Regions from separate parts of the Caldimonas brevitalea genome, predicted to be linked through region 1. Evidence: riboswitches for the same ligand, from Rfam matches in the RefSeq annotation. Region 1 holds a riboswitch; each other region holds the start of a gene.
What was found. Region 1 has a riboswitch for cobalamin ahead of AAW51_RS24095 (hypothetical protein). Riboswitches for the same ligand answer to the same signal wherever they lie in the genome.
Positions count from the first base shown of each region.

Region 1 (3,265 bases):
CGGCCGCGAGGTCACCGCCGATGCGCAGCTGGAAGTAGTCGCTGCTGATCGGCGTTGAGCCGAGCGTGGCCATCTCGAGGGCGTTCTGCGGGTCGGCGAAGCGCTCCAGCCCGCGTTCACGCAGCGGGTTGAAGCTCAAGATGCGGGCGCCCCGGCGCGACGCGGCGCGCAGCTCGCCGAGCATGCGGGGGTGGTTGGTGCCGGGGTTCTGGCCAAAGATCAGGATCGCATCGGCCTGTTCGAAGTCGGCCAGCGTGACGCTGCCCTTGCCGACGCCGATGCTTTGCTTCAAGCCGGTGCCGCTCGGCTCGTGACACATGTTGGAGCAGTCGGGGAAGTTGTTGGTGCCGTACTCGCGCACCAACAGCTGGTACAGGAAGGCCGCCTCGTTGCTGGTGCGCCCCGAGGTGTAGAAGATCGCCTGGTCGGGGTGCGGCAGCGCCCGCAGGTGCGCGGCGATACGCTCGAAGGCGCTGTCCCAGCTGACCGCGTGGTAGCGGTCGGTGGCGGCGTCATAGGCCATCGGCTCGGTCAGGCGGCCCAGCGCTTCGAGGTCGTGGTCGGACCAGGCGGCCAGTTCGGCGACGCGGTGCTGCCCGATCAGTTCGGGCGTCGCGCGGCGCGACGTGGCCTCTGCGGCGACGGCTTTGACGCCGTTTTCGCAAAACTCGAAGGTCGAGGTGTGCTGGCGGTCGGGCCAGGCGCAGCCGGGGCAGTCGAAGCCGTCGGGCTGGTTGGCCGACAACAGCGTGCGCGTGCCCTTGGCGGCGATGCGGTGCTGCACCAGCTGGCGCGCGGCACTGCGCAGCGCGCCCCAGCCGCCGGCCGGGTAGGGATAGAACTCGATCTTGGGATCGCTCATTGGATAACCTTCGTGCTCGGCACCCCGGTGCGAGCCCCTGCGAGCCGCCTGGCCCTGGGGGCACCGGTGCCTCGCACGCACTGTAACGGGGTGAGGGCCAGGTTGTCATGGCCGTCGGCACTCGGCCGGACCGGGCGGCTGCGGTACATTCGCGGTCGTTGGTGCGCGTGCCGGCGGCTCTGCCGGCACCGTGAAACGGGAATCGGCAGGGCGCCGCGCGATGCTGCGCAGCCTCCAAGCCGAGCTGCCCCCGCAACGGTATGCGGACGAGCGGGTCGACCCTCAGGGTCTCGCGCTCGGTGCCTGTACGACGTCCACTGGGCCGAGCGTGGCCCGGGAAGGACTCGGGCACATGTCCGCCAGCCCGGAGACCGGCCAACAGGGGGCCACGCGCTGCGACTGATGCTGCTGCGTGGCTGCATGCGCCTGGGCTGCGGGGAAGCGGCCGGGCGGGTTGCCATCACGAGTTCCGCCATGTCCGAACGACCTTCCTGCTGCCAGGCCGGCCTGCTGCCGACCGCCTGGGCCTGCCTTGCCTGCCGGTTGCCGTCCCATCTCACCGGAGCGTGGCGATGATGCTCGAAGCCGGCATGGCGCAAGTGGCGCAATGGCTGTTGTGGCCGGTCTCGCTGGGGGTGCTGGCGTGCTTCGCGGCGGCGTTGTGGGCACTCGGCCGCACGCTGGCCGAAGCGTGGCAACGCTGGCGCGACCCGCGCTGGCGCTGTTTGCCGCAAGGCGACGAAGTCTCGCTCGATGCGCTCGAGCTGGCCGCGATGCGGCAGTTGGAGCCGATGCGGCTGCTGGCCCGCATGGCCCCCTTGCTGGGGCTGATCGCCACGATGATCCCACTCGGGCCGGCGCTCGCCGGCGTGGCCTCGGGCGACGGCGGCAGCACCTTGCTCGGCTTCGGCAATGCCTTCTCGGGCGTGGTGCTGGCGCTGGCCGCCGCCGCCATCGCGTTGGCGGTGCATTCGCTGCGCCGCCGCTGGCTGTTGAGCGAGTTGCACGCGGTGCGGCTGGCCCGCGGCCTGGCGCAGTGAGGGGGCGACGATGCGACGCCACAGCCTGCATCCGCTCGCCGACGAGGACGACGACCCGATGCTGTCGGCCGTCAACCTGGTCGACGTGTTCCTGATCGTCGTCGCGGCCCTGCTGGTGGCCCTGACCTTGCGCGCCGAGCGTGAGGCCGGCTCGACCGTCACGGTGATCCGCAACGCCGGCCGGCCCGACATGGAGATCGTCACGCGCGAGAACGGCCGCGAGGTGCGCTTGCGCGGTGATGGCACGGCCGGCGCGGGCAATGGCGTGCGCGCGGGCGTGGCCTACAAGCTCGACGATGGCAGTGTCATCTACGTACCCGAGCCGGCGGCCTCGTCGTCGCCTGCCGGGTCCACCCCTTGAGCGCCTGGCGGCGCGCTTGCGCGCTGCTGCTGCTGACGGCGCTGCTGCTGTGCGTCGCCCCGGCCCTGTTGGCGCGACCGCTGCTGCTGTGGGTGACGAGCGACGTGACGCCGACCACCCGCAGCGCCTTGCTGGCCAGCGCCGCGGCCGACGCGGGCTTCGAGTGGCGGCATGTCGAGTTCGGCCTGCGCCCGGGTGACGACCGGGCCGCCCGGCAGGCGCTGCAGGCGGGCCTCGACGAGGCCGAGTGGGTGTGGGTCGACGTGCCGCATGCGACGGTGCGGGCGCGCCTCGAGGCGCTGCTGGGGCCCGAGCAGGTGGCACGCTTCGAGGCGCGGCGCCCCGACCGCCTGCTGTACACCGACACGGCCGACGGCGACACGCCGGCCGGGCGTATCGCGGCCTATTTGCGAGCCGGTGGCGCCCGCCAGTCGGCACACGCCTTCACGCTGGCAAAGGCCGCCTTGCAGGGCGGGGCGTTGCCGGTGTTGCCGCCGCCGCAACCCTTGCCAGCACGGGCGCTGTACCACCCGCGTGCGCCGGGGCTGTTTTCGGATGCCGGCGCACTGGCCCGCTGGCAGGCCGGCGAGGGCAGGGCACGCGGCGCGCCGGTCGTGCTGCTGGTGCACCGGCACCATTTCGTCGACGGCAGCACCGGCTGGCTGGACCGCTGGCTGCAGTGGTTCGAAGCAGCCGGCTTCGCGCCCTATGCGGCCTACAGCCAGTCGCTCGACGCGCCGGCTTTGAGCGCTTTGCTGGAGGTCGACGGGCGGCTGCATGCGCGTGTGGTGGTGACGCACCAGTTGCTGACCCCCGGCGCCGCGCTGCAACCGCTGTTCCAGCGCTGGGACGTGCCGGTGCTCGCGACGCTGCCTTACCGCAGCGGGTCGATCGCCGCCTGGCAGGCCGACAGCGGCGGGCTCGCCACCACCGACGTGCCGTTCTACCTGGCACAGCCCGAGGCCGCCGGCGCCGTTGACCCGCTGCTGGTCGCGGCGCAAG
Region 1 covers NZ_CP011371.1:5,674,881-5,678,145, reverse strand. The annotation lists gene AAW51_RS24105 (FdhF/YdeP family oxidoreductase) at 1-862, opposite strand, end outside; cobalamin riboswitch at 1,005-1,256, shown strand; gene AAW51_RS24095 (hypothetical protein) at 1,435-1,902, shown strand; gene AAW51_RS24090 (DUF2149 domain-containing protein) at 1,913-2,263, shown strand; gene cobN (cobaltochelatase subunit CobN) at 2,260-3,265, shown strand, end outside.

Region 2 (3,265 bases), 1.4 Mb from region 1:
CTTGCCGGTCAGACGAGCCGCGCCCGAGCAGCACCACGCCCGTGGTGCGCGGGTCGGGCATGTCGAGCGACTGCATCGCGCTGCGCAGGCGCCGGCGCAAGATCGCCAGGATGGGGTCGCAGGCGCCCAGGTGCGGTCCATAGGCGAACTGCACGGCGGGGCAGTCGCTGCGGGCGTGTTCGATCGCCTCCGGAATCTCCATCTTCACGTGGCCGGCGGCGTTCAGGACCAAGGGCAGCACCAGCACTTCACGGCTGCCCTCGGCGGCGGCCCGCAGGCCCGCGTGCAGCCCGGGCTCGCCGAACTCGATGAAACACAGCTCGATGCGCCAGCCCGGCCGAGCGGCCTGCCAGGTGGCGACGAACCGCCGCACGTCGTCGTTGCCCGCGGCTTCGCGCGAGCCATGGCCCACCAGCAAGAGGGTCGGGTGCATCTTCAGGCTCCTGAGGGTGTCGAGGCACGACGGAAGCGGTGGGTGTAGCCGGCGTCGTAGAGCTTGGACTTGGCCAGCGTGGCCCAGTGGCGGGCGCCCAGCGTGGGGCTCGCGATGATCATCGCCTGGCTGACGATGCCGGCGGCGCGACAGCGTTGCTTGATGTCGGCCAGGGTGCCGCGCACGATGCGTTCTTCGCCAGGCCAGCTGGCCTTGTGCACCACCAGCACCGGGGCTTCGGCGGGCCAGCCCGCCTCCTGCAGCGCTTGCTCCACCTGGTGCAGCAGCGTGATCGACAAGAACAGGCACAAGGTGCAGCGGTGGCGGGCCAGCTCGACCAGCGACTCACCGGCCGGCATCGGCGTGCGGCCGGCCACGCGCGTGAAGATCACGCTCTGCGTGACTTCGGGCAGCGTGAAGCTCTCGACGGCCGCGGCGGCGGCGGCCATCGCCGACGAGACACCGGGCACGACGGCCACCGGTATGCCGGCGCGATCGAGCGGCTGCACCATTTCGATGAGCGTGCCGTACAGGGCTGGATCGCCGGTCTGCAGCCGCACCACCGTGTCGTGCCGGGAGGCCTGGGCGATCAGCCAGGCGACGATTTGGGCCAGCGTCATGTCTTTGGAGTCGGCGATGGTGCAGCCGGGCGGCGCCCAGCAGGCGACCGCCGCGTTGACCAGCGAGCCGGCGTAGAGGACCGCGCCAGCGCGTTCGAGCAACACCCGCCCCTTGAGGGTGAGCAACTCCGGATCGCCCGGACCGGCGCCCACGAACCAGACAGTGCCGGGCATGGTGATCAGCGCACTGCGAGAGGCGCAAAACACGCAGCGGCCCAGCGCCGATGGCCAACCCGGCGGATCGAGGCGAGCACCGCCAGCGTCACGACCGGCTCCAGCGCGACCACCGCGGCATACGAGGCGGCAAACCGCAGCCACTCGTGCACCGGCGTCGCCACCTCGCCGATGGCGAGCCAGAAGCCCACCATCGAGGTGACGCCGGCGTAGTAGCGGGCGTCCAGTTTCAGCACGTCGGTCCAGGTCGGCTGTGCCGCGCTGGGCGACCGGGTCAGGTGCACCATCAGCAGCGGCACGGCGAGCGACAGGAAGTTGACCGACAGGTGCACCAGGTCGGCGGGTTCGAACAGCAGGCCTTGCATCAGCAGCCCCAGCCCGAAGCCGAACAGCGTGGGCAACAGGCCGAACGCGAGGTAGATCGGCATCGCGCCGACGAAGTGCAGCTCCGACGGGCCCACCGGCAGATGGAAGGCCTGCATGAACAGCGAGAAGAACGCTGCGGCCAGTGCGGTGCGCAGCCACATCCTCGGCTGCGTCAGCAGGGCGGGCGCATGGGTGGCGAGCAAGCCGGTGGCGACCACCGAAGCGATCATCAGCTTGGACGAAGCGAGTGTGCCGGGTTCGATGTGCATCGAGTGCTTCCTGTAGGTCCGCGTCGGCGCCCGCCCGGGAGCTCAACAGGGCCAGGCGTTGCGGGCAGCAGACGGGGTGTTACGGGCGACCGGACGGCGCACGCACGCGCCGGTGACGGGCCTGTTCACGGGGCTCTTGAGGGGGCGGGCGGCCGGCGTCGGGTGGGGCGGGAGCGAGGGCCGCGAGGCACTGGGTGGTGCCTCGCTTGCGCACGGGACGCGGCTCACGCCTGCCGTCAGGTGTCGCCGAACCTCGCTCGAGCGCGCCAGCCGCTGCCGGCAGCGCCCGGCTCAACCAGGTGCAGGGGCGGACCACAGCACACCGACCCGGCAGGAAGCAGAGCACGCGGCCGCGCAGGGCCGAAAACAGTTGTTGTTCATGATGACGTCGAAGGCCAGCAAGTCACCTGCCTCCCCGCAGGTTCCTCGTGCATGGCCGCGCCAAGGCGCGACCCCCTGTTGGCCGGTATCCGGGCTGACAGACCTCCCGTGTCATCCTTCCCAGACCGATCAGGCCCAGTGGATTCTGTACACGAGTGAAGCGCGAGGCTTCGTCCGCTTACCGTTGCGGGGGCAGCTCAGGTGGGGGCGGGTTCCGTGGGAACGGCCCTTCCTGATTCCCGTTTAACTGCGCCGACATGATGCGGCGCGAGCACCAACGCGGCGAATGATATGCGGTGCCTTGCGTGCCGACAAGAAGGGGGGCTTGCAGCGTCGTGGCTGGCGCGACCTCAAGCCGCAAAGCGCTGCAAGCCGTCGCCGGCGATGCGGCAGATGCGCCACTCGGGCATCACCGTCGCACCCATCGTTTCGTAGAAACGGATCGCGCGCGTGTTCCAGTCGAGCACGCTCCATTCGAAGCGGCCGCAACCGCGCTCCAGCGCCAGCCGCCCCACCTGCTCCAGCAAGCGGCGGCCGATGCCGAGGCTGCGGTGTTGCGGCAGCACGAACAGGTCTTCGAGGTAGATCCCCGGCTGCGCCAGAAAGGTCGAGAAGTTGGTGAAGAACAAGGCGTAGCCGATGCTCCGGCGCTGCCCCTCGATCTCGAGGTCGGCCATCAACACTTCGGCCGCCGGCCGTGGGCCGAACAACTGCGCCAGCAGCTTCTCGGGGGTCACTTGCAACAGGTGGGTGAGCTGCTCGAAGTCGGCCAGTGCGGCGATCAACTCGACCAGGGCGGGAACATCGTCGGGGACGGCGGGGCGGATCGTGACAGTCATGTGGGGATTATCTGGGGCCGGTAAGCCCGTGCAGCCACGGAACACCCGGCGTCGTTGGCGGGCTCGGCAGTGCAACCTCTCGCATGTCTTGTGATCGTTGGTGTGTCTCCTCCGCCGCTTGGGGCGATGAGCGCACAAGCGTCGCCTCAAACCCTGTCAACCCTGCCAGATCTCGACCACTTT
Region 2 covers NZ_CP011371.1:596,578-599,842, forward strand. The annotation lists gene AAW51_RS02615 (sirohydrochlorin chelatase) at 1-433, opposite strand, end outside; gene cobM (precorrin-4 C(11)-methyltransferase) at 436-1,227, opposite strand; gene AAW51_RS02625 (energy-coupling factor ABC transporter permease) at 1,233-1,862, opposite strand; cobalamin riboswitch at 2,307-2,537, opposite strand; gene AAW51_RS02630 (GNAT family N-acetyltransferase) at 2,594-3,082, opposite strand.
Region 2: it holds a riboswitch for cobalamin, as region 1 does, so the genes downstream of both, AAW51_RS02625 (energy-coupling factor ABC transporter permease) here and AAW51_RS24095 (hypothetical protein) in region 1, are expected to answer to the same signal.

Region 3 (3,265 bases), 3.0 Mb from region 1:
TCGGCCTGGACCTGGTCGGTGCGGCCCAGCAGTGCGGCCAGCACGTCGGCGAGCGGGATGCGCGCGCTGCCGAGCGCGAGCGCCGCGGCCAGGCCGAAGGCGGCCACGAGCAGCAGCAGACCCAGCGAGGACAGAGCGGCAGTCGGACGCATCGAGACGCTCAAGGCCTCAGCGGGGTGACCACTTGAGGGCCAGGTAGACGGTGCGCCCGGCGGTGGCGTAGTCCTTGGCCATCTCGTAGTCCTTGTCGCCCAGGTTGTCGACCCGCGCGATCAAGGTCCAGTCCTTGGCGACCGTCCTGCTGGCGCTGAGGTCGACCAGGCCGTAGCCGCCCAGGCGTGTCAGGTTGTCAACCCGGTCGTAGCGGTAGCTGGACAAACGCCAGTCGGCGCCGACGGTCCAGTCGGCCCAGAGGGTCCGGGCGCCCAGCGTGGCGTGGCGGGGAGCCCGGCGCGCCAGCAGGTTGTCGGTGGCACGGTCTCGCGGGCGCTGGAAGTCGACCGAGGCCGACAGGTCGACGCGCCCAAGGCGGTGGTTGCCTTGCAGGCTGAGGCCGGCGTACTCGGCCTTGCCAACGTTGGCGTAACAGCCCAGCGAGAAAGGTTCGCCGGCACCGGGGCAAGGCCCGGGGCCAAAGACGAAATCGATCAGGTCGCGCACCCGGTTGCGGTAAACCGCGACGGAGAAGGCGCTGCTGCCCTGGGCATAGCGCAATCCCGCCTCCACGTTGTGAGACGACTGAGGTTGTAGCGTCGGCGCCCCGTATTCGCTGAAGCGCTGGTAGAGCGATGGTGCTCGAAACGCGCTGCCGTAGGACAGCGTGCCTCGCCAGCCTTGTGCCAGGGCGAGCGCGTAGGCGATGCTGCCGGTGGTCTTGCCGCCGAACTCGCTGTCGTCGTCATGGCGGGCGTTCAACTGCAGCGTGTGGGCCCCTTGGCGCAGGCCGTAGCCGAGGGCCAGCGCGTTCTGGGCACGCGACAAGGTCTGCCCCTCGACCGCACTGCTCTCGAGCCGGTCCTCGCGCCGCTCGGCTGCGACGGTGAACAGCTGCGCACCCAGGCGGATCTCGTTCTGCCACAGGTGGCTGCGCACCCGTGTCTTTGTCTGGTAGGGCGAGGGGGACGTGGCGTAGCGGTCCTGGCTTTCCGACACGCTGACGCGGGTGGTGTAGTGCTTGGACCAGACCGCGGTCCAGTGCAGCCCGAGGCTGCGCAAGTCGGATGCGCTGCGATCGTCCTGGGTTCGCGAGCCGTCGTAGTCGGCGTCGAGATCGTGGTCGAGCCAGGTCGCCTCCAGACGCTGGCCCTCGGCGAGCTTCACGCCGAGCCGGGCCGAGCCGGACAAGCTGCGATAGCCGTCGCGGTCGGGGTTGAAGGTGGGGCGGGCGTCGAAGCCGTCGCTCGACTCGCGTGCCAGGCCGATTGCGTAGTCCAGTCGGCCCTTCGTGCCGGTCGCGCTCAGATCGAGTGCGCGCCGGTGGTGCGTGCCCACCGCCGCCGTGACGGAGGGGTTGAAGGCCCCTTCGCCCTTGCGCGTGAAGATCTGGACCACGCCGGCGATGGCGTCTGAGCCATAGACCGCCGCGGCCGGGCCGCGCACGACCTCGATGCGGTCGACCTGCGCCAGCGGGAGGGCGTTCCACGACGCTCCGCCGTCGCCCGCCTGGCTGTCGATGCGCACCCCGTCGAGGTACACCGCGGTGAAGCGGCTCTCGGCGCCGCGCAGGAACAGGCTGGTGTTGCCGGCCGGTCCGCCGTTGCGCACCAACTCGACCCCGGGCAGACGCGACAGCACCTCGCCGAGCGAGGCCGCGCCGCTGCGCTCGATGGTCTCGCGATCGACCACCGACACATCGGCGACCACGTCGGTCAAGGGCTGCGGAACGCGCGTGGCGGTCACCACCGTCGGCGGCAGCGGCTGTGGGGCGGACGATTGGCCATGAGCCGGCAGCGTGGCGGCGAGCGCCAGCGGCCACAGACCCTGGGGCAGGACAAACAAACGGAAGTTCATGTCGGCAGTGCAGTCTGACACCCGGCGCTGCGTCCCCGCAGGCCCAGGCTCTTTGGGCGTGCCCTCTCGTGCACGCCCCCCTGTTGGCCGGTATCCGGGCTGACAGAACAGCTGTGGAGGCCTTCCCAGCTCTCGAGAGCCAGTGGCCGTGAACCACAGTGAGACCGCGCGTGCGCGGCTTCGTCTGCTGACCGTTGCGGGGGCAGCGCAGGCCGGGGTGTCGCCTGTCGCGTGGCGACGACTCTTCCTGCTTCCCGTTTAACTGCACAGCCGACCGGCCGTGCGAGCACCAACGGGCAGATTGTATGAGAGCGTTGCTGCGTACACGTTTGATCACAGTGGAAGCAAACGCATCAGCAATTGACACACCGCCATCAGTGTGCAGGTGGCCCCTGAGTGGGTGGTGCGCGAGCGCCCACCTTTGGCCCTAAGGTGCGGCTTCCAACAAACGTCACAGGAGGACACGGTAGTTGCTGCAGGGCGACATGATCGACCTTGCGGGATCGCCGTGGCCTCCTCCAACAGGGAGTTCACCATGCTGAGACCGACGCGGTGTCGCGCGTTGCTGCGCCATGCCCCATCCTTGCTGATGGCCTTGACCCTGGCCGCCTGCGGTGGCGGCGGGGGCGACGATGCTGCCTCTGCTGACCACGCCGAGGCCGACCCGGCCGCCGATGTGCCGGCCGCGAAAGCGCCACAAAGGGCCCGCAGCCAAGGCCTGGCAACCGCGGCTGCCGATGTACCGGCCGCGAAAGCGTCACAAAGGGCCGGCAGCCAAGGTCTGGCAACCGCGGCGGCCGACGCGCTGCCCGAGCCGACGCCCGACGCCGATGTGGTCGGCATGTGGACGCCGCTGGCCGACTGGCCCTTTCTCGCGGTCCATGCCAGCGTGCTACCGAACGGCAAGGTGCTGACCTACGGCACCCAGAGCAACGACAGCGACCAGACCGCCTTGTTCTTCGACGAGTGGGACCCGGAGCAGGGGCTGACCGAGGCCGCGCACGTGCAGGTGCCGAGCCCGACCGAAGTCGATTCCTTCTGCAGCGCGAGTGTGCTGGGCCCGGACGGCATGCTGCTGATCGTCGGCGGCAACACCCATTGGCAAACCTCGCAATGGGACCCGGCGCGCCGTGAGCTGTTGATCCGGGCCAGCCAGATGCACCAGCCGCGCTGGTACGGCACGCTGGTGACCCTGCCCGACCAGCGTGTGCTGGTGGTCGGCGGCAAGAGCTACAAGGTCGACCCGGTGCAGTAC
Region 3 covers NZ_CP011371.1:2,724,764-2,728,028, forward strand. The annotation lists gene AAW51_RS12060 (FecCD family ABC transporter permease) at 1-152, opposite strand, end outside; gene AAW51_RS12065 (TonB-dependent receptor domain-containing protein) at 169-2,010, opposite strand; cobalamin riboswitch at 2,079-2,319, opposite strand; gene AAW51_RS28070 (galactose-binding domain-containing protein) at 2,546-3,265, shown strand, end outside.
Region 3: it holds a riboswitch for cobalamin, as region 1 does, so the genes downstream of both, AAW51_RS12065 (TonB-dependent receptor domain-containing protein) here and AAW51_RS24095 (hypothetical protein) in region 1, are expected to answer to the same signal.